Regions from separate parts of the Pseudoalteromonas sp. SCSIO 43101 genome, predicted to be linked through region 1. Evidence: predicted binding sites of a transcription regulator. Region 1 holds the regulator's gene; each other region holds the start of a gene.
What was found. The regulator sigma-54, encoded in region 1, starts transcription at its own class of promoters, with help from an activator protein. The targets are predictions, from matches to a motif close to GTTGGCACGNNNNTNGNNT.
Positions count from the first base shown of each region.

Region 2: J8Z25_RS04595 (CsbD family protein) is a predicted target of sigma-54. The motif match lies at 4,948-4,966, and genes of this name have one in related genera.
Region 3: J8Z25_RS00340 (YggN family protein) is a predicted target of sigma-54. The motif match lies at 2,539-2,557, and genes of this name have one in related genera.

Region 1 covers NZ_CP072673.1:429,295-436,292, forward strand. The annotation lists gene mgtE (magnesium transporter) at 1-19, opposite strand, end outside; gene J8Z25_RS02075 (HPr family phosphocarrier protein) at 231-503, opposite strand; gene rapZ (RNase adapter RapZ) at 519-1,364, opposite strand; gene ptsN (PTS IIA-like nitrogen regulatory protein PtsN) at 1,365-1,817, opposite strand; gene hpf (ribosome hibernation promoting factor) at 1,821-2,108, opposite strand; gene J8Z25_RS02095 (RNA polymerase factor sigma-54) at 2,136-3,632, opposite strand; gene lptB (LPS export ABC transporter ATP-binding protein) at 3,750-4,475, opposite strand; gene lptA (lipopolysaccharide transport periplasmic protein LptA) at 4,472-4,993, opposite strand; gene lptC (LPS export ABC transporter periplasmic protein LptC) at 4,983-5,537, opposite strand; gene kdsC (3-deoxy-manno-octulosonate-8-phosphatase KdsC) at 5,534-6,085, opposite strand; gene J8Z25_RS02120 (KpsF/GutQ family sugar-phosphate isomerase) at 6,089-6,998, opposite strand, start outside.
Region 2 covers NZ_CP072673.1:970,517-977,514, forward strand. The annotation lists gene J8Z25_RS04580 (homocysteine S-methyltransferase family protein) at 1-781, shown strand, start outside; gene metH (methionine synthase) at 791-3,421, shown strand; gene J8Z25_RS04590 (GGDEF domain-containing protein) at 3,631-4,671, shown strand; gene J8Z25_RS04595 (CsbD family protein) at 4,712-4,909, opposite strand; gene J8Z25_RS04600 (substrate-binding periplasmic protein) at 5,107-5,874, opposite strand; gene hrpB (ATP-dependent helicase HrpB) at 6,044-6,998, shown strand, end outside.
Region 3 covers NZ_CP072673.1:60,859-67,856, forward strand. The annotation lists gene J8Z25_RS00330 (DMT family transporter) at 1-84, opposite strand, end outside; gene J8Z25_RS00335 (aminotransferase-like domain-containing protein) at 186-1,628, shown strand; gene J8Z25_RS00340 (YggN family protein) at 1,703-2,503, opposite strand; gene J8Z25_RS00345 (PA3496 family putative envelope integrity protein) at 2,895-3,083, shown strand; gene J8Z25_RS00350 (glutathione peroxidase) at 3,136-3,618, opposite strand; gene J8Z25_RS00355 (LysR family transcriptional regulator) at 3,686-4,552, opposite strand; gene J8Z25_RS00360 (iron-containing alcohol dehydrogenase) at 4,713-5,867, shown strand; gene J8Z25_RS00365 (AzlD domain-containing protein) at 5,864-6,163, opposite strand; gene J8Z25_RS00370 (AzlC family ABC transporter permease) at 6,160-6,879, opposite strand.

The DNA of each region.
Region 1 (6,998 bases):
GTTCAAAGGCTTCTGGCATTGGCGTCCTTACAACTGAAAAAAGTTTATATAGGCTGAGCAAATACAGCATAGTTGCTTTGTGGTGTATTTGCAGAGATATCGTCGCACTGTGATAAATTTATTAAGAGTTTTGCAACTTAGAAAAGCGAGCGATATAAAAGTAGGATATTTAAAGGGAATTTAAAATATCCTAATTAAGTTTACCGTAAATCTTGAAGGCTTAGCAAATGCTATTCTTGCTCGTGAAAGCGCTGTGCGATTAATTCACCGATTGCAGTTAATGCTGCATCAGCATCAGGGCCTTCACAAACGACTCTAACTTCTTTACCTTGACTGCTTTCAAGTAGCATTAATGCCAATACGCTGTCACCTTCAGCTTCTTTATCGTCTTGATAAAGCGTAATTTTAGCATCAAATTGTAGTGCTAATTGGGCTAAAACAGTGGCTGCGCGAGCATGTAAGCCGAGTTTGTTTTGAATTAAAAAGGTATCTTCAGCGCGCATTATAATAGTGCCTAATTAAATGTCTTGTTCACGGTGGCGAATTTTTACATTGTCATGGCTTTTAGCAAAACTCTCACCAATTGTTTGCGCTAAGTAAACAGAGCGATGTTGGCCACCAGTACAACCAATGGCAATGGTAAGGTAACTTCGGTTGTTACGCTCTAAATGTGGTAGCCATGTTTGTACAAATGTTTGAATTTGCCATGTGAACTTTTGCACTATGCTGTGGCTAGCTAAGTAATCTTTTACTGGTTGATCTAGACCCGTTAGCGGCTTCAAATCAGGTTCCCAGTGTGGGTTAGGTAAAAAACGTGCATCAAATACGTAATCAGCTTCTTTTGGAATACCGTGTTTAAAGCCGAAAGACATAAAAGTGATAATCAGTTTTTTATCCTTTTTACCCAAAATCTTTTCGCGAATTGATTCAGCTAACTGATGAACACTGAGATCTGTGGTATCAATCATAAAATCAGCACGAGTGATCAACACATCGAGTAAGACTTTTTCTTGTTTAATGGCCAGATCAAGTGGCAAAGAATCAATGGATAATGGGTGTAAACGACGAGTCTCTGAAAAGCGTTTTATCAGGGTTTGGTCATCACTGTCTAAGTAAAAAAGTGTTGGATTTGCGAAACCTGGAAGGTACTCAAGAATATCATTAAATTCTTGCTGCTCTTTTGGAAGGTTACGCACATCAATACTGACCGCTATTTTATCGTAGTTATCTGATACGCTACGCACGAGCGAAGGCAGTAAATTGACTGGAATATTATCAACGCAATAATAACCTAAGTCTTCAAGTACTCGTAAAGCGACCGATTTACCTGAGCCTGAGCGACCGCTGATAATGATTAATTCCATTTATGCCTCTGCTGATATAACCTGAAACAGTTGCTGATCGGTAGTAGCACTACGCAGCTGTTTACAAAACTCTTTATCTTTAAGTCTATCAGCAATTGTTGATAAGGTCTTTAGATGAAGCTGAGAGTCACCATCTGGTACGATGAGTGCTACAAAAATGTCAACAGGGCGATTATCAATTGCATCAAAATTGATTGGGGATTCACTCACTATGACAAACGCCTGAGGTTCATCGGCGCCACTCATTCGGCCATGTGGAATAGCAATACCTCGGCCAATACCAGTGCTACCTAGCTTCTCTCGGTTGAGTAAAGCATTTAGGATATCTTGTTGAGATAAATGAGGAAGCTGCTGGTGAGCCAGTTCGCTGATATATTCAAGAATTCTTTTTTTGCTATTAAAAAGGACCGCAGCTTTGCTGCAGTCCTGATTAGTAAGTGAACTTAGTTTCATAATTTAATGTCGAGCTAATTTCTCTTTGTGTTTAATGACTTGGCGATCAAGCTTATCGATCAACGAGTCAATGGCTGCGTACATATCTTGATGTTCTGTAGAAGCGAACAATTCGCCTCCGTTTACATGTAAAGTTGCTTCTGCTTTTTGGCTTAATTTTTCTACATCTAGAATGACATGAACATTATTAATATGGTCAAAATGCCTTTCTAGTTTCGCAAACTTGGTGTTTACATAGTCTCTTAATGAATCAGTGATTTCTACATGACGACCAGTTAAATTTAGTTGCATAAGCATTTTTCCTTCTATGTAAAACGTCTAAATCAAACTCTTACGCTGATTAGACGGAGGTATTGCTAGAGACTCACGATATTTTGCAATTGTACGTCTAGCTACTTTAATTCCTTGCTCAGCCAATATATCTGCAATTTTGCTATCACTCAATGGTTTAGCCGAGTTTTCTGCAGCGACTAACTTCTTGATTAAAGCGCGTATTGCTGTTGAAGAACACTCACCACCATTTTCAGTGCTGACATGGCTTGAGAAGAAATATTTCAACTCAAAAATACCCCTAGGGGTATGCATATATTTTTGCGTTGTTACTCGTGAAATCGTCGATTCATGCATTTCGACCATTTCAGCAACATCATTTAGCACCATCGGCTTCATTGCTTCTGGGCCATGCTCAAAGAAAGCTTGTTGTTGTTGAACGATACAGTTGGTCACTTTTAATAGTGTATCGTTACGGCTTTCTAAGCTCTTAATAAACCACTTTGCTTCTTGTAAGTGAGAGCGAATAAATTGGCTGTCGCTACTTGATTTAACAGAGCGAGACATAGCCGCATATTGGCTGTTCACTCTAATCTTTGGCATACTATCTGGGTTTAACTCAACCACCCAGCGACCTTTTACTTTTTTCACTGATACATCAGGTATGACGTACTCAGACTCTTCGCGTACTATGCTATCCGCAGGCTTAGGGTTTAAGCTGTGAATTAGCGTCATTACTTCTTTAAGCTCATTTTCTTTAAGCTTAGTCTTTTTCATCAAAGTTCGATAGTCGCGACTCGCTAATAATTCGATATGCTCAGATAAAACCATTTTAGTTTCAGCTAAATATGGCGTGTTTGCATCGAATTGGCGAAGTTGAATACACAGGCATTCCTGTAAACTACGCGCCCCAATACCGACAGGATCAAACAATTGAATTCTCTTTAGGACCGCTTCGACTTCATCAAGTTCGATTTCTTCTTCATCACTATTTTGATTAAAGCTCTCGACGATATCTTCACAGCTTACCGTTAAAATACCAGAGTCATCGATAGCCTCAACAATTGCCACAGCAATCGCTTCATCAGTCGGACTAAAGGGAGTTAGCTGTAATTGCCACATAAGGTATTCGTGAAGGGTTTCGGTCGATGCACCTTGATAAATAGATTCATCTTCTGGCATTGGCCCTGATGATGTTGATGGAGCGGCACTCATGTACTCATCCCATGTAACATCCATGGCTAAATCGTCACTTACAGTGTCTTTATTTAGAGCATCACTGCTTTCTTGTTCATATTCGCTAGGTGCTTCGTCTGCAGAAGCGCTGACTTGCACATCGTCAGATTCAGCTTTTTGCTCATTTTTGCCGATGCTTTCTTCGTTGTAATCCGCTTCTTCCACTTCAAGTAAAGGGTTACTATCTAGCGCCTCTTGAATTTCTTGTTGGAGATCCAATGTACTGAGCTGCAACAAACGAATAGCTTGTTGCAGTTGTGGAGTCATTGTAAGTTGCTGGCCCATGCGCAGCTGTAATGATTGCCTCATGTATCCCTAACAATCCTTTTTTTAAGTTATCGATAACTGTGCAAAGACAGTTAAGTTATTATCGATTTATTGTCATTGTTATAAGTCTAGCAGATGCTCTAGTCGGTGGCGTAATGGTTACAGCCTAAATTGCTCGCCTAGATAAACATCGCGTACAGTTTGGTCAGCTAATACGTGCTCAGGTGTGCCTGATGCAATTAGCTCCCCATGAGAAACAATGTAGGCTTTTTCACAAACATCAAGGGTTTCTCGAACATTATGGTCAGTAATTAGTACACCAATACCACGATTTTTTAGGTGCTCAATAATTTTCTTTATATCTAACACTGAAATTGGATCAACACCAGCAAAAGGCTCATCTAAAAGGATAAATTTAGGATTAGCGGCTAATGCGCGAGCAATTTCAACGCGGCGACGTTCACCACCAGATAGCGCCATACCTTGACTATCACGGATGTGTTGGATGCTAAATTCATCTAATAAGCTATTTAGAGTTTCTTCCCGCGTGGTTTTATTTAGATCTTTACGAGTCTCTAAAATAGCCATCAAGTTTTGGTAAACTGTTAACTTTCGAAAAATCGAAGATTCTTGCGGTAGATAACCAATACCCAACCTCGCACGGCTGTGCATTGGCAAAAGGGTAATATCGTTATCATCGATGCTAATTTTACCTTTGTCGCTCGGAACTAGGCCTACAATCATGTAAAAAGTCGTGGTTTTACCAGCACCATTTGGGCCAAGCAAGCCAACAATACTGCCTGCTTCAACTTCCAGACCGACATTTTTAACCACTTGGCGGCCTTTGTAGCTCTTAGCTAAAAGCTCTGCTTTTAATGTGCTCATGGTTGGCCTTTATTGTCTTTTTTATTTTCAACAGGTACTAAAATAGTGTGTACACGATCTGATGAGTTTTCGTCTTTTTCAGCACTGATAAGCTGCTGAGCCATATCATAGGTAATGCTTTTCGCTGTTACTTTTTGACCAGCTTGGGTAACTTCAGCTTCACCGTTTAAGGTTAAGAAGCGTTTCGCAACATCATAACGAACTTCTTCAGCACTGGCGCTCATTACGGAACCATCCGTTTGTTTTTCTTCGAAGTAAGCTGGTTTGCCTGTTGCAATAATTAGCTCTACAGTACCTTCGGTATCACCGCCGTGTGCTTCAAGACGTTCTGCTGTAATACGACGATTACCATGCACGATCTCTACGTTACCTTCAAATATGCCAACGCCATCTTTTAGTTTACCAACTTGGCGATCTGAGCTAATGCTAATTTGTGCGCCAGTTTGCTCGGCAGCGGTGCCGGAAAACGCAATCAATAAGCTTGGGATCAGGAGTAATTTCTTCAGTTTATTGGTCATAGTATATGGTTCGTGTATGGTTAGTTAACTCAACAATTTCGGTTTTTAAATCGGCTTTTAAGCCTTTACCGGTAATCTTTAAATTCGGTCCTGTTAGTGTTACAGGTTGCTTTGAAAACATGGTCATTTTATTAATGTCGACATTAATGTTTTCTGCTTTTATATCTTCGATCATACCGTTATGGGTTAAGTTTTTAGCAACTACATCCCCTTCAAAAATCAGCTGATCATTTTCGTATAAAGTGGCTTCTTTGGCTTTTACTTGCCAAACCTGCTGGTCGCCATAAATAGTAAATACAGGTTGCTCAAAAAAGGTAAACCCTAATTGTTGATACAACTCCATTTTAGCCGCAGCTACTTTATGACTGATTTTTCCTTGCTCGTCATAAGCAGTTTGCTTTAACGCCACCGCAGTGTAATCAGGCGTTGCAATGATCTCGTCTTCACTAGTTATTGTGTCTGCTGATTGATTAAAGTACGGATACCACAACCACACCATGCAACAAACAAAAACAACACTCAGTAAAATACGGGCTATATTCATGCGCTGGTTCCATCGCTAGTTAACGGCTTACCGTTTTCTAACATCAGTAAATCAGTTAATTCACGCACGGCTCCAAAGCCACCTGGTAATAATGTGGTGTAATGAGCCAGCTTTTTAATTAGTGGGTGTGCGTCGTTAACAGCAACAGCAAACCCTACTTTTTCCATTACTGGTAAGTCTGGACCATCATCACCAATATAGGCAATTTGCTCATCAGTTAGCCCCAGTTTATCCTTTAACTCTTGATAAGCAATTAGCTTATCTTCTTGTCCCTGATAAATGTGCTGAACTGTTAGGCTAGTCATTCGCTGCTGAACTATTTGTGAATGGCGGCCAGTAATGACTGCCACTTCAAAACCACTATTTATGAGCGCTTTAATACCAAAGCCATCTTTTGTATTGAATGCTTTAAGTTCTTCGCCATCATTGCCTAAATAAATTCGGCCATCAGAAAAAACACCATCAATATCGCAGATTAGCAATTTTACTTTTTGTGCGCGCTGACTCACATCAGGGCTAAGAGGCTGGTAAAGCTCGGCGAATGTCATTGCTTAAAGAACTCCTGCTTTTAATAGGTCTTGCATATTAAGGGCACCAATAGGCGTATTACTATGATCTACCACAATTAAACCATTGATACGTTTACGTTCCATAATGTTCAATGCCTCAGCTGCAAGCATGTCAGGGCGCGCAGTAGTACATGAACGAGTCATCACTTGACTAATAGCAGTACTATGGATATCAATGCGCTGCTCTAAAATACGGCGTAAATCACCATCGGTGAATAATCCGGCTAACTTTTTGTCTGCACCTATTACCGCAGTCATACCAAGGCCCTTGGCTGACATTTCAATTAACGCATCTTTAATGCTTTGCGTTTCGTTAACGATTGGGGTGGCATCGCCTGCGTGCATAACATCATCTAATGTTAGTAATAAACGTTTACCTAGACTGCCACCAGGATGCGAAAGTGCAAAATCGTCAGCTGTAAAACCACGCGTTTCAAGTAACGCAACGGCTATTGCATCGCCCATAACTAATGTTGCTGTTGTACTAGCAGTTGGTGCTAGGCCTAACGGGCATGCTTCTTTACTTACTTTAATGCAAACATGGACATCAGATAACTTTGCCATGGTTGAATCTGGATTGCCTGTTAGTGAAATCATCTTTGCGCCAATGCGCTTAATAACAGGAATTATGCTTAGTACTTCGCTGGTCTCACCAGAGTTAGAAATACACATCACTACATCATCATGAGTGATCATGCCTAAATCACCGTGGCTTGCTTCACCAGGGTGAACAAAAAATGCGGGTGTACCAGTACTTGCAAGGGTCGCCGCAATTTTATTACCAACGTGGCCTGACTTGCCCATACCGATAACAATGATACGGCCTGTACACTGGAACATTAATTGACAAGCCTTATCGAAATCTTGATTTATATATTGCTCAATTTCTTGT
Region 2 (6,998 bases), 540 kb from region 1:
AGATTACGACATGGCTAGCCTTAGCCGCGAAATCAACCTAGAGTCAGCTAAGCTTGCACGCAGCGTATGTGATGAGTTTGAAGCAAAAGATCCAAGCAAGCCTCGTTATGTTGCAGGCGTACTTGGACCAACATCAAAAACCTGTTCTATTTCGCCAGATGTAAACGATCCAGGTTATCGAAATATCAACTTTGATAAGCTGGTGGCCGCGTATGTTGAGTCAACACTTGCACTTATGGAGGGCGGTGCAGACCTCATTTTGATTGAAACTATCTTTGATACGCTTAATGCAAAAGCTGCTTCGTTCGCTGTGGAAGAAGCATTCGAACAGGCTGGTCGTAGTTTACCTGTGATGATCTCAGGCACCATTACCGATGCCTCAGGCCGTACTTTATCAGGCCAAACAACAGAAGCTTTTTATAACTCAATTCGCCATATTAAGCCGCTATCAATCGGTCTTAACTGCGCCCTTGGCCCTGACTTACTGCGCCAGTATGTTGAAGAGTTATCCCGTGTTTGTGAAACCTTTACCTCGGTGCATCCAAATGCAGGTTTACCGAACGAGTTTGGCGAATATGATTTAGAAGCCCCTGAAATGGCAACAGAAATTATTGATTGGGGCAAGTCTGGCTTTATCAACATTGTAGGTGGTTGTTGCGGCACCACACCGGCTCATATAAAGGCGTTTGCGAAAGGCCTTGAAGGTGTTAAACCTCGCCAATTACCTGAGCTTGAAGTGCGTATGCGCTTATCGGGCCTTGAAGCGTGTAACTTAAACTAGGAAACCGACATGACTGACCAAATTGCTGTATTTACTAACGTCGGTGAGCGTACCAATGTAACAGGCTCGGCTAAGTTTAAACGCTTAATCATGGAAGAAGATTACGAGACTGCCCTCGATGTTGCCCGTGAACAAGTAGAAAATGGTGCGCAAGTGATTGATATCAATATGGATGAAGCCATGTTGGATTCGAAAGCTGCGATGGTAAAGTTTTTAAATTTAATTGCATCAGAGCCTGATATCTCAAAAGTACCTATCATGGTCGACTCATCGAAATGGGACGTTATTGAAGCAGGCTTAAAATGTATTCAAGGTAAAGCCATTGTTAATTCAATTTCACTTAAAGAAGGTGAAGAACCGTTCATACGGCAAGCCAAAATAATAAAACGTTTTGGTGCCGCTGCGGTTGTTATGGCGTTTGATGAAGCCGGTCAAGCTGAAACCGCTGATCGTAAGTTCGAGATTTGTCAGCGTAGCTACAAAATACTTGTTGATGATATTGGCTTCCCGCCAGAAGATATTATTTTTGATCCAAATATTTTTGCTGTAGCAACGGGCATTGAAGAGCACGATAATTACGCTGTTGAATTTATTGAAGGTACGCGTCGAATCAAGCAAGGCTTACCGCATTGTAAAGTGTCGGGCGGTGTATCGAATGTATCGTTTTCGTTCCGTGGTAACAACCCGGTACGCGAAGCTATCCACTCAGTGTTTTTATACCATGCGATTAAAGCGGGTATGGATATGGGTATTGTAAATGCTGGCCAATTAGCGGTTTACGACGATATCCCCGAAGAGCTGCGTAAAGCAGTGGAAGATGTGATCCTCAATACCGACCCCGGTGCAGGTGAGCGACTTGTTGAACTTGCACCAAAATACTCAGGTATGGCCCAAGCAGAAAAAGTTGAAGATTTAGAATGGCGTACATGGCCTGTTGAAAAGCGCCTTGAGCACGCGCTAGTAAAAGGCATTACTGAGTATATCGACGAAGATACTGAAGAGTGCCGTAAGAGCAAAGCTAAGCCAATTGAAGTTATCGAAGGCCCGCTTATGGATGGCATGAACGTAGTAGGTGACTTATTCGGTGCGGGTAAAATGTTCTTACCTCAGGTTGTTAAATCTGCCCGTGTGATGAAGCGTGCCGTTGCCTATCTTGACCCTTTCATTGAAGCTGAAAAAGAAGAAGGCGCAACGAACGGTAAAGTGGTTATGGCAACCGTTAAGGGCGACGTGCACGATATTGGTAAGAATATCGTAGGCGTAGTACTGCAATGTAATAACTACGAGGTCATTGATCTTGGTGTGATGGTGCCGGCAGAGAAAATTTTGCAAACTGCTATTGACGAGAAAGCCGATATTATTGGTTTATCAGGGCTTATTACCCCTTCGCTAGATGAAATGGTGCATGTTGCTAAAGAAATGACTCGCCGTGGTTTTGAATTACCGCTACTGATTGGTGGTGCAACAACCTCTAAAGCGCATACCGCGGTTAAAATTGAGCCGCAGTATGATAAAGGTGTGGTTTACGTAAATAATGCTAGCCGTGCTGTGGGTGTGGTCTCTAATTTATTGTCTAAAGAATTAAAGCCAGCTTTTTTAGAGAAAACTAAAACTGAGTATGAAAAAGTACGTGAACAACAAGCACGTAAAAAGCCGCGCTCAAAACCAGTTACTTTACAGCGTGCTCGCGACAACGCAGCTAAACTCGATTGGGACAACTACACGCCACCTGTACCGAAAAAGCTGGGTGTGACTGAGTTTAAAAATGTTTCGATTGCGACGTTAAGACAGTACATCGACTGGACACCTTATTTCATGACGTGGTCAATCGCTGGTAAGTACCCACGTATTCTTGAAGATGAAATTGTTGGTGAACAAGCTAAAAGCTTATTCGCTGATGCCAACGCAATGCTTGATGAGCTTGAGCAGTCAGGTGCGCTACAACCTCTAGGTGTCATTGGGTTATTCCCTGCAAACCGAGTAGGGGATGACATTGAGATTTATACCGATGAGTCACGTACAACGCTTTTAACTACATCGTGTCATTTGCGTCAGCAAACGGAAAAAACCGACTTTGCTAACTACTGCTTAGCTGATTATATTGCGCCAAAAGGCACCCCCGATTACTTCGGGGCCTTTGCGGTAACTGGTGGTCTTGAAGAAGATGACCTTGCCGATGCCTTCGATGCTAAGCAAGATGATTACAATAAGATCATGGTTAAAGCAGTTGCAGACCGTTTAGCAGAAGCCTTTGCTGAGTATTTGCATGAGCAAGTGCGTAAAGAGTATTGGGGCTATGCGGTAGATGAGAATCTATCGAATGACGAACTTATCCGTGAAAACTACCAAGGTATTCGCCCAGCGCCAGGTTACCCTGCCTGTCCTGAGCATACAGAGAAGAAGAAAATTTGGCAGTTACTCGATACCGAGCAGCGTATTGGTATGAAGCTAACCAGTTCATACGCAATGTGGCCGGGAGCTGCTGTATCTGGCTGGTATTTTTCTCATCCTGAAGCTAAGTACTATGCTGTGGCGCAAATTCAAAAGGATCAGGTTGAAGATTATGCCAAGCGGACCAACATGACACTTGCAGAAGCTGAGCGTTGGTTGTCGCCTAATTTAGGCTATGAACCTGAATAGTAGTTAGTTATTAGCTTTAAATTTTAAATGAAACGAGCCAAATCTGGCTCGTTTTTTTACTGCTATATTGCCATTATTTTGTGCCCATTTTTTGATCATACTTTTTTATCTTTAATGCATTTTCATAGCTTAATTATTGGTAATTTCCTTCTAATTTAAATATTTGTGTTAAAGTTATTGAGGTTGAGCAAGGAGTCTAAGGTGGAATTGTGATTGATACTGTGAATGCAAGCGAGAGAGATAAAGCGCGATTCTTACGCGTATTTGCATTTATTGGTGCAGTGACCTCTTTGTTGATGTCGGTCACAAGTTATCAAGATGGCTACATCGCGTTAAGTTATTTATTAATTGTTGGCGTTGTAATTTTTGCTTTGCCTTTTTTAATAAAGGGGCGTGATCAATTTATCTCAGTACTCATGCTATACGCACTTTATGCAATGATGTGCTTCTTAACTGTCTCGGGTGGCAGCAATGGCACAGGGCCGTTATGGCTATTTATTGTATCTCCCGTGACCTTTTTTATTCGTGGCTTAAAGCGCGGTGCCTTTGATCTTATATTACTCGCCATTATTATCTCGGTGCTTTTCTACTTTACCGATCAATTAGGTTATTACAGTTATCCGAGCTACTACTTTCCTACACGGGTCATGCTGTGTTTCTCGATTTTATGTATTTTGGCCGGCTTCTACGAATATTACCGTAATAAATACAGTTTGCAGTTAATGGAGCAACTTAAGCTTAATCAAAAGCTTGCTCGCACAGACGCGATGACAGAACTCGCTAATCGTCGCTATGCAACAGAATGTTTGCAAGATGAGCGCTTTGGTGAAGGGTCAGTGTTTTTACTGATGGATGTAGATAACTTTAAGCAGATAAACGATACCTACGGACATCAAGTGGGCGATGAGGTGCTGATATTTTTTGCTGATGTATTTAAAAAAGTGTGCGCAGAAGGAGATGTTATTTCCCGTTGGGGGGGCGAAGAGTTTTTAATTGTGATCCCGACAGGCTATGAACTTAGGGCCAGAAAAGTAGCTGAAAAAATACATAAAAAACTCGCTGAAAAGCCATTTAAGAGTGGCCAGCATCGTTTTCATGTCACCTTAAGTATTGGCTTGTACGTGCGCGTTGCTGGTGAGAGCATGGATCATTGTTTAAACATTGCCGACAAACGGCTATACCGTGCTAAATCACAAGGTAAAAATCAAACGGTCGCTGAAGTAGATTTAGCAAAGCATGAGCCAGCTTAAAATATAAAGCCGCAATAAGCGGCTTTATTGATTGCTCAAATTAATGGCCTTTTTCAAAGTCGCTGACTTCACGCTCAGCTTCTTCTTTCGATTTACCGTATTTTTGCTGAAGCTTACCAACCAGCTCTTTACGGCTACCTTCAATTTTATCTAAATCATCATTGGTAAGGTCACCCCATTTACGTTGTGCTTTACCTTTAAGCTCTTTCCAATTGCCTTCTAAACGATCGCTGTTCATCATAATCTCCTTACTTTGTTAAACATTCACTTTAATAAAAGCAATCGCTGTACCATATGTTTTATTTGGTTAACTTGTTGATTAGTAGTTGTTTTATTTTTTATGATAGTAAGAAGGGAGGATAGAAAGTTGCAATTACTACGTAGTTTTTAAAGAAAGTCTGTAAAATTTTCTGTTCCGGTAGTTCTTTATGCTGCTCAGTGACTTTTAGATGTATAGCGATTTATTATACGTATATATTCTTCAGTTGATTTGAGCTTACGTAAGCTCTCGTTAAATAGGTCTCTTAAGGCTTCGTCACGAAATAAAAAGCCGTTCGAATTCTTGCCAAATAATGCAAATCGTTGCACTGGTTCAGAGACATCAATTTCCCCCTTGATGTTAATTAATGCTCGGTAATAGTCAAAAATTTTACCGTCCATCTGGATCACCTCATAGCGCTTTCGATACAAAAGTTGAACTTGTGCTAATTGATCATAAGTTTCTGCGTATTGTGGATTTTCTCTGGCCATTACTTGATATTCTGGCGAGAGTAATTCTTTAGCACCTTGCCATGAAAGAACACTAAAGTGTTTTAATTGGCCAATAGAATTAAGCTGAAGGTTTTGCTTGGTTAGGCTAAAAGCAAAGTTCTCATAGCTGTAAGCAATATCTGAAAAGTAGCCGCTCATTCTATGAGTATCGATAACTTTTTCATTTATATCATAAACAACATCAACTAAGTTTTCATTGTATAAAGTGATCCGTCTTGCATAGGGGACGTAGACGAATTGTATTTGATAACCATGTGCACCGAGTGTCGCGCGAAGCAAGTCCGGAATAATGCCGGAGTTGTCTTCAACCATTACCCAAGGCGGCATGGTATTTCCAAGTGCTACCGTAATTTTTTGCTGACTAAACGCATTTTGAAACGGCAAAACCAAAAGTAGCAAGGTGCTTAAAATGTGAAAGTAAATCCTGAACAAGTTAATTCCTTATCCTGATTTTTGTTTGGTTGCTTAATCAAGAATAAGCCTAAACAGGCAGAATGCAATGTTTTCACTTGTAAAGCTCGATACAGAAAATAAGCCTCTATTCATCGCAACTTTTGATTTTTTGATACAATGCGCGAAAAGAAAGTAAGAGATACCTAACGTGCTGCCAGTTCAAGATATTTATCAATCACTGTTAACCACATTACAGAGTAACCCTATGGCCTTATTGCAAGCGCCACCGGGAGCGGGTAAATCAACATGGCTGCCTCTTACCTTGATGCGCGAAGGGCACTTTAAACGCATTGTAATGTTAGAGCCAAGACGACTCGCCGCTCGCAATATTGCTCAGTACTTGGCAAGTCAGCAAAATGAAAAAGTCGGCGGAAGTGTCGGCTTACGTATTCGTGGCGAATCAAAAGTAAGCGCTGCAACAAAGCTCGAAATAGTCACCGAAGGCATGCTGACGCGTATGTTACAAAATGACCCAGAGCTAAGTGATGTTGATTTACTTATATTTGATGAATTTCACGAGCGCTCAATTGCTGCTGATACAGCTTTGGCATTTGCCCTCGAAACACAGGCGGCACTTCGCGATGATTTAAAAATTTTACTGATGTCGGCAACCTTAGACGGCGATCGTTACAGTGACTTTTTTAGCTGCCCTATTATCTCATCTCAAGGGCGAAGCTACCCCATTGATGAAGTGTATATTCCACTTAAAGACGAAAGCCGCTGGCTTGATGATATACCCGCCGTGATAAAACAGGCGCTTAGTGAGCAAACGGGTAGTGCTTTAGTATTCTTACCAGGACAGCGTGAAATCATACGCGTTCAGCAATCCCTAAACGATTTAGCTGATAGTGTCGAAGTATTTAGCTTGTATGGTGAGCAAAATAAAAACGAGCAACAAGCTGCTATAGCGCCAGCTAAAAATGGCAAACGCAAAGTGGTATTAACCACCAATGTGGCTGAAACCAGTTTGACCATTGAAGGAATACGCATTGTGGTTGATAGCGGCAAACGCCGTGCTGCTAATTTCAATTTAAAAACCGGTGTCACTGAACTTGTTACTCAAAGTATCTCTCGTTCTTCAGCTATACAGCGCGGTGGTCGTG
Region 3 (6,998 bases), 370 kb from region 1:
GACATCACCTAGTTGAAACTCAATAGCTAGCCAAGTCGATCCCCAGATCAGCACTGTAGCAAGGTAGAGAGCGGCGCTTTTCATAGTTAGTACCTAAAAATTGAAAGTATGTTCATTTTAATCTGCTTCTGTATACTTAACATATACAGAAAACTAAAAATGCAACCTATACAGTTTGGTGGGCTATGTCACAAGTTATCAGTCGCAGTAACAGTGAGTTCTTATATCAACAAGTTATTCAGCTAGTTAGAGATCTTTGCTTGCAGGGCTCGCTATTACCGGGTGAGAAATTACCTTCGCTCAGAAAAATGGCAGATAAGCTAAACATTAGCATTCCTACGGTAAAACAAGCTTATCAATTACTTGAAGGGCAAGGATTGATTGAAGCGAGAGAAAAGTCTGGGTACTTTTTAAAGTCTTCTCAGTTAAATCAATCTCGGCCAAAGCGAGTCAGGCTTAGTCGAGAGCCAACCACAGTAAACAAGCAAGGATTGATTGAGCAAGTTTATGGTGCCATCCATAAAGCCAATGTGGTGCCATTTGGCATTGCTAACCCAGTAGCCGCAGCTCCGACAGATAAGGCGCTGGCAAGAACAATGCGCCGAGTAATGACACTGGCTGGCGCATCGGCAATTAATTACGGCCCGATGGATGGTTTTGCACCACTTAAAAAACAACTCATTCATCGCTATTTGGACTTTGGCATTGGTGTTGATAGCGATGAGTTAGTGATCACCAATGGTGCCCAAGAGGCGTTGGCTATTGCCCTGAAGTGCGTTGCTAAACCCGGGGATGTTATTGCTATCGAGTCGCCTTGTTATTTTGGCATTATTGAATTAATTGAGAGCTTAGGCTTGAAGGCACTGGAAATACCGCTGTGCCCCGATGAAGGAATATGGCTTGATGACTTGGTTCAAGCACTCGATGAGCATGATATAAAAGCGTGTGTGTTTTCAACCTCATTAAATAACCCAGTTGGCAGTTTTATGCCTGATGCCAAGCGTGAGCAATTAGTGGCACTTTTAGAGCAGCGCGAGGTGGTGCTCATTGAAGATGATGTTTATGGCGACCTACATTTTACAGCTAAGCGTGCCACTCCTGCACAAGCTTATTCAAAAAAGGGGTTAGTGATCACCTGTGCCTCATTTTCAAAAACAGCCGCACCTAGTTACCGCATAGGTTGGATCATTGCAGGTAAGTTTGCTGAACAAGCAAGGCGACACAAGCGCGCGCTTAGTTGCTCTGCGCCGCTTATAAATCAGTGGACCTTGTATGAGTTTATAGCCAGTGGTGAGTACGACCGTAATATACGCTTGCTAAGACAGCGCTTGAGTACCAACAAAGAGCGTATGATTTGGTGCCTGCAGCAATATATGCCAAGTTGTGCGCGTATTAGTAACCCGCAAGGGGGCTGTGTTATCTGGGTTGATCTTGGTAGCCAATATGATGCGGTAAAACTATTTCATTTGGCACTTGAGGCAGGGATTAGTATTACCCCTGGGTTGATATTCTCAGCGGGTAAAAAGTACCGTAGTTGTTTTCGCTTAAGCTATGGTTTGCCTTGGTCTGAAAGTTTGGAACAGGCGATTAAAACGTTATCGCAACTGACCGTGCTGGCCAAAAAATAAAAAAGCGCAGAGCAAGCTCTGCGCGAAAGGACCAAGTGTTTTGGTTCAGGGATGTTAATTTCTTAACTGGTCAATTACTCTGCGTTCTGTTTAAAAGTAAATAATTGATATTCTTTTAGCTGTGGTACTAGAACCACTAATTCTTGTTCTTTATGAGCGATATCAGCAAAACTGCCACATAATGCATCTGCTCGCTCTTCTAGCTGAGCTGCTTGGGTTTCTACGCGAGCTTCGATTTGTGCGCCCATGTTTTCCATACGTTGCTCAAACTCATCCATGTCGCCACCCGAACCTAAAAGCTCAGAGCCAAGAGCCACTAAAATACTGCCCATCGATTGCATCATGGCTGACTCTACTGCTGATTCGATTTGCTCATCGAATTGATCTTCAAAGTTTTGGCCAAATTTTTCAAAGTTTTGTTGACCCATTGTGAACGCACCTTGTTGGTAGAAAGCGTTTTGCACTTCTACGCTGATATCGTCCATTAATTCTGAAATGTCACTTAGGCCATCAATGTTGAAAGCATTTGATACTTCTTCGATTGCTACGCCGGCTATTTTTACACCATCAAGTGCGATATTAGCTACTTCAGGAAGTTGGCTGCGCAAGCTGTCTGAGTAATCTGCAATTGCTTGCTGTTGTGAAGCATTAAGGGATACGCTTTGGCCATCGATATATAAAGTATGTTGGTCGATGATTTTCATGCTGCGATTATCGGCTGTGTATACTTCTAACTCACTTGGAGTGATACGCACATCATTTATAAATTCGACATCACATTGCTCACCGCTGAATGAAATATTTGTATCATTATCGTTATGAGCCATTGCGCTGGTAGCGATAAATAAAGAACTTAGTAACAATAACTTTTTCATTTTTTTCTTTCCTGTTTGAAATGACATAAAAATATAATCAAATAGGATGCCAAATATTATAAATTCATTTATTTCATTGGCTTATGGTGTTTTAGGGTTTTTATTGGAAGTGCACGGAATAATTTTTTAACCATTTTTTAGTCAAATTAACTAAAAAATACACATGCATAAATGACTTTTATCGAAACGATAAAAAACTCTCACTTTTCAGAAATCAAATTTAGCGCTATTTATTCACAATATTGACATATGACCTATTTAGCATGGGTGTATGGCTTTATTTTGGTGGTTTTTTAGATACTAAATAACTACTGAGCTTTTTAATCTTTGCCAATTCATCAAGCAAATTTTAATCTCAAGAATTGGTCTCAAACACTTTATGGAGTGGGTTGTGGGTAAGACATTTAGTTATGACGCGCTAGATGACGATTTTGTTGAAGACGAGTACGAAATGGTCGGGCGTAATCAACACGACAAGAAAAAGCAACGCGTTAAGAAGAAGTTGGAAGACTATCTTGAACAAAAACGCTTGCGTAGAAACTTAGGCGATGACGACTTTGATGAGTACTTGAACGACTAAGCATAAATTTAAATAAAGAGGCTATTTGCCTCTTTATTGCTTTAAGGCCTTATTACTTGCTCAAAGCGGCAAGAATGTCTGATTCGAACTGCTCAGGTTTTGTAAGTGGCGCGTATCGTTTAATTGCTTTGCCGTCTTTACCAATTAAAAATTTGGTGAAGTTCCATTTTATTTTGCGGGTAATAAAACCAGGCAGCTCTGATTTTAGATATCTAAACACAGGGTGAGCATGCTCGCCATTTACGTCAACCTTACTCATCATCAAAAAGCTCACACCATAGTTAATTAAGCAGCCTTCTTTTATTTCTTTAGCATCACCAGGTTCTTGTTTACCAAATTGATTACATGGAAAGCCAATTATTACCAAGCCTTGTTCATGGTACTTATCATGAAGTACTTGTAAGCCTTCGTATTGCGGGGTGAAACCGCATTTACTCGCTGTATTTACAACAAGTACGACCTTATTTTCAAAATCAGAAAAATCGACAGTTTGGCCTTGTAGGCTGGTGGCAGAGAGTTGGTGAAATTCGCTCATAATGATAACTTTTTATTATTGTTACACTGATTCTAACTTGCTTGTCATATTTCTAAAAGAGCAAATATTAATCAGCAAATGCATTGGTTAAATGTTCTATTAGTAAACGTACACGAAACGGTAATAGATCTTTTCTTGGGTAGACTAACCAAGATGCGTTATCGCCAACCTGAAACTCTTCAAGAATGCTTACTAATTGCCCATTATTTAAAAAAGGTTCCACGATATCTAACGCTAAATGGGCAATGCCAACTCCTGCTACTGCGGCATTTAAAATAGCCTGCGGGTGGTTGCTACGCCAATTACCATCGATACGAACTTCTTTAATTTGATCGTCAATATTAAATCGCCAGCGCTTTCGCATGGTAATTAAGCAGTTATGCTCAGCAAGGTCATAAGGCGTTTTAAGAGAAGGGTGACTGGCTATGTATTCAGGGCTAGCAACGAGGGTCATGACGCGCTTACATAAAGGGCGTGCAATTAAGTTTGAGTCTTGCATCCTGCCAAAGCGAATGGCTAAATCAAAGCCTTCTTCAACTAAGTTGACATTGCGACTATTAAAGTCGAGATCGACCTCTACCTCAGGGTAGCGTTTTACAAATTCTGCGACTTTGGGGGCGATTTGGTTAGCTACAAACTCGCCCGCACCCGTTATTCTTATTAGTCCTTTTGGTTGGCGCTGCTCACCTTGTAATTGATTGTTTGCATCAATTAACTCTTGGCGTATAGCTTTTAACTTAACAGCGTATTCACGCCCTGCATCAGTGAGACTAATTTTACGAGTGGTGCGCTGAAATAGCACAGAACCTAAACGATTTTCAAGTTGTTGTACTTGCCGACTGATATGTGAAGTTGATACTTCCATAGCTTTAGCTGCGTGTGTAAAACTGCCGTGCTCAACAACATATAAAAATTCCTCTAAGCCTTGCCACATTATCTTTACCCTAAGTTTTTCAGTAAATTTAAAGCAGTTTAAGTGGTTTATTATTGCATGTCTGCAAAAGTGATTATTTATTTGCTCCCTTTATCCCTGTATAAAAATAACTACAATAGTTGTGTCACTGATTAATACTCACAAATATAAGGGAGTAAGCATGTTAAATTTTAGCTTTGAGAATCCAACCAAAATTTATTTTGGTGAGCAGCAAATTAAAGAAATTCAAAACGAGATCCCAAAGAATGCCAAGGTACTTGTTACTTATGGTGGCGGCAGCATTAAGAAAAATGGCGTTTATGATCAAGTTAAAGCCGCATTGATTGAACATACTTGGTTTGAATTTGCGGGAATTGAGCCAAATCCAAGCTACCAAACATGCATGAAAGCTGTAGAGCTAGTTAAAGAGCAGCAAATTGACTATATCCTTGCTGTCGGCGGTGGCTCTGTCGTGGACGGAAGTAAATTTATTGCTGCTGCGGCTGAGTTTGCTGGCGAACCATGGGATATTTTAGCAAAAGGTGCTGAAGTGAAATCAGCAGTGGCACTGGGCGTTGTTCTAACACTGCCTGCAACAGGTTCTGAATCAAACACTTTCAGTGTGGTATCAAACTTAGATACTCAAGATAAGTTGCCGTTTGCAAGTGAGTTTGTGCGGCCTCGCTTTGCTGTCTTAGATCCCGCGGTGACATTCTCATTGCCTGAGCGTCAGGTAACTAATGGGATTGTTGATGCGTTTGTGCACACAATGGAGCAATACCTTACTTATGATGTCGGTGCCAAATTACAAGACCGCTTTGCTGAGGGGATTTTAATGACCCTTATTGAAGAAGGTCCGAAGGCATTCTCTGAGCCAGATAACTATCAAGTACGCGCGAATATTATGTGGTCAGCGACTATGGCACTTAATGGTTTGATTGGTGCTGGTGTGCCACAAGACTGGGCGACTCATATGATTGGTCATGAAATGACCGCGGTGTACGGTTTGGACCATGCACAAACATTAGCGATTGTATTACCTCGTATGATGGCTGAACAAAAAGACACCAAGCGTGGCAAGTTATTACAATATGCTGAGCGAGTATTAGGCCTTGATATCAGCGATGAAGATGCGGCTATTGATAGCGCAATTGCTGCGACAGAAGCATTTTTCCATAGTGTTAAAATGCCAACTCGTTTAAGCGACTATAAGCTCGATGAAAGTGTCGCAGATAAACTTGTCGCTCAGCTGGAACGCCACGGTATGACGGCTCTAGGTGAGCGTGAGCAAGTTACACTTGAGAAAAGCCACGCAATTTTACTTGCCAGTGTTTAACTTAAGATTATAAATAATCCCATCCCTGCTAGTGTTGTGTAGTAAATGTTATGTGTTCTATAAGCCACTATAACAGATACTACCGCAGCACTTAGGTAGGGATTTTGCCAATCTAAATTTATCCCTTCGTCATTAATAAACACAATGGGTACCCAAATCGCGGTAAGTACTGCTGGGGCGCTAAAACTTAAGAATTGCTGCATTTTCGGGCCAACTTTAAAGGGTAATGCGCGGTGCAAAAATAAGTAACGTGTGAAGAAGGTGATACACGCCATCAATAAAATAGTGGTCATCATTGTGTATGCTCCTCTTTTGCTTGCCAGCGACTAATTAGGTAACCGACAGTCATGGCAATAAGGGCTGCTGTGACAAGCCAAAGTTGAAAGCCCTGACTTTTTAATAGTGTTGCAACAACACCTGCTGTGATCACAGTAGCTAGTGTCGCTAGGTTTTTTACACCAGGAATAACTAAAGCAATAAAAGTGGCAGCGATAGCAAAATCAAGCCCCAGGTGCGTTAAATCAGGTAGTAAGCTACCTGCGACGATACCAAGCAGAGTCCATATATTCCAAGCAATATAAAAGCTAAACCCGGCACTTAGCGCGTAAATCAAGCGCACTTTCGTTCTATACGCTCTGTGATGATGCGAAAAAGCAAACAATTCATCAGTAAGTACAAAGCTAACTGGAAGTCGCCAACGAAACGGCTGGTCTATGACTTTGTGACGAATAGCTAAACCATACAAAAAGTGCCGCGAGCTAATAATGAGTGTGGTAAACAAAATTGTTAATAGCGGGGTATTTCCAGCCATTAACTCAATTGCGACGAGCTGAGCAGAACCAGCAAATACCAATAGCGACATAGCTTGTGTTTCAAAAGCACTAAAACCATTTTGAACGGCTAAAGAACCACATAAAATCCCCCAAGGTAACACCGCAAGACATAAAGGAAGCATGTCGAAAAACCCTTTTAGTAAGGCTCTTAATGTTGAATTATGCATCTTATCGCTCATGTTTGTTGTTATGGCTCAGATCAAAACAGCTGAAATAGAGGTGTGTCAAAATAACTGAAGTTTGTAATAATGTATAGCCGAACCCGTTATTGAAATTTCTGTCTGCAAGTCATTAGCGT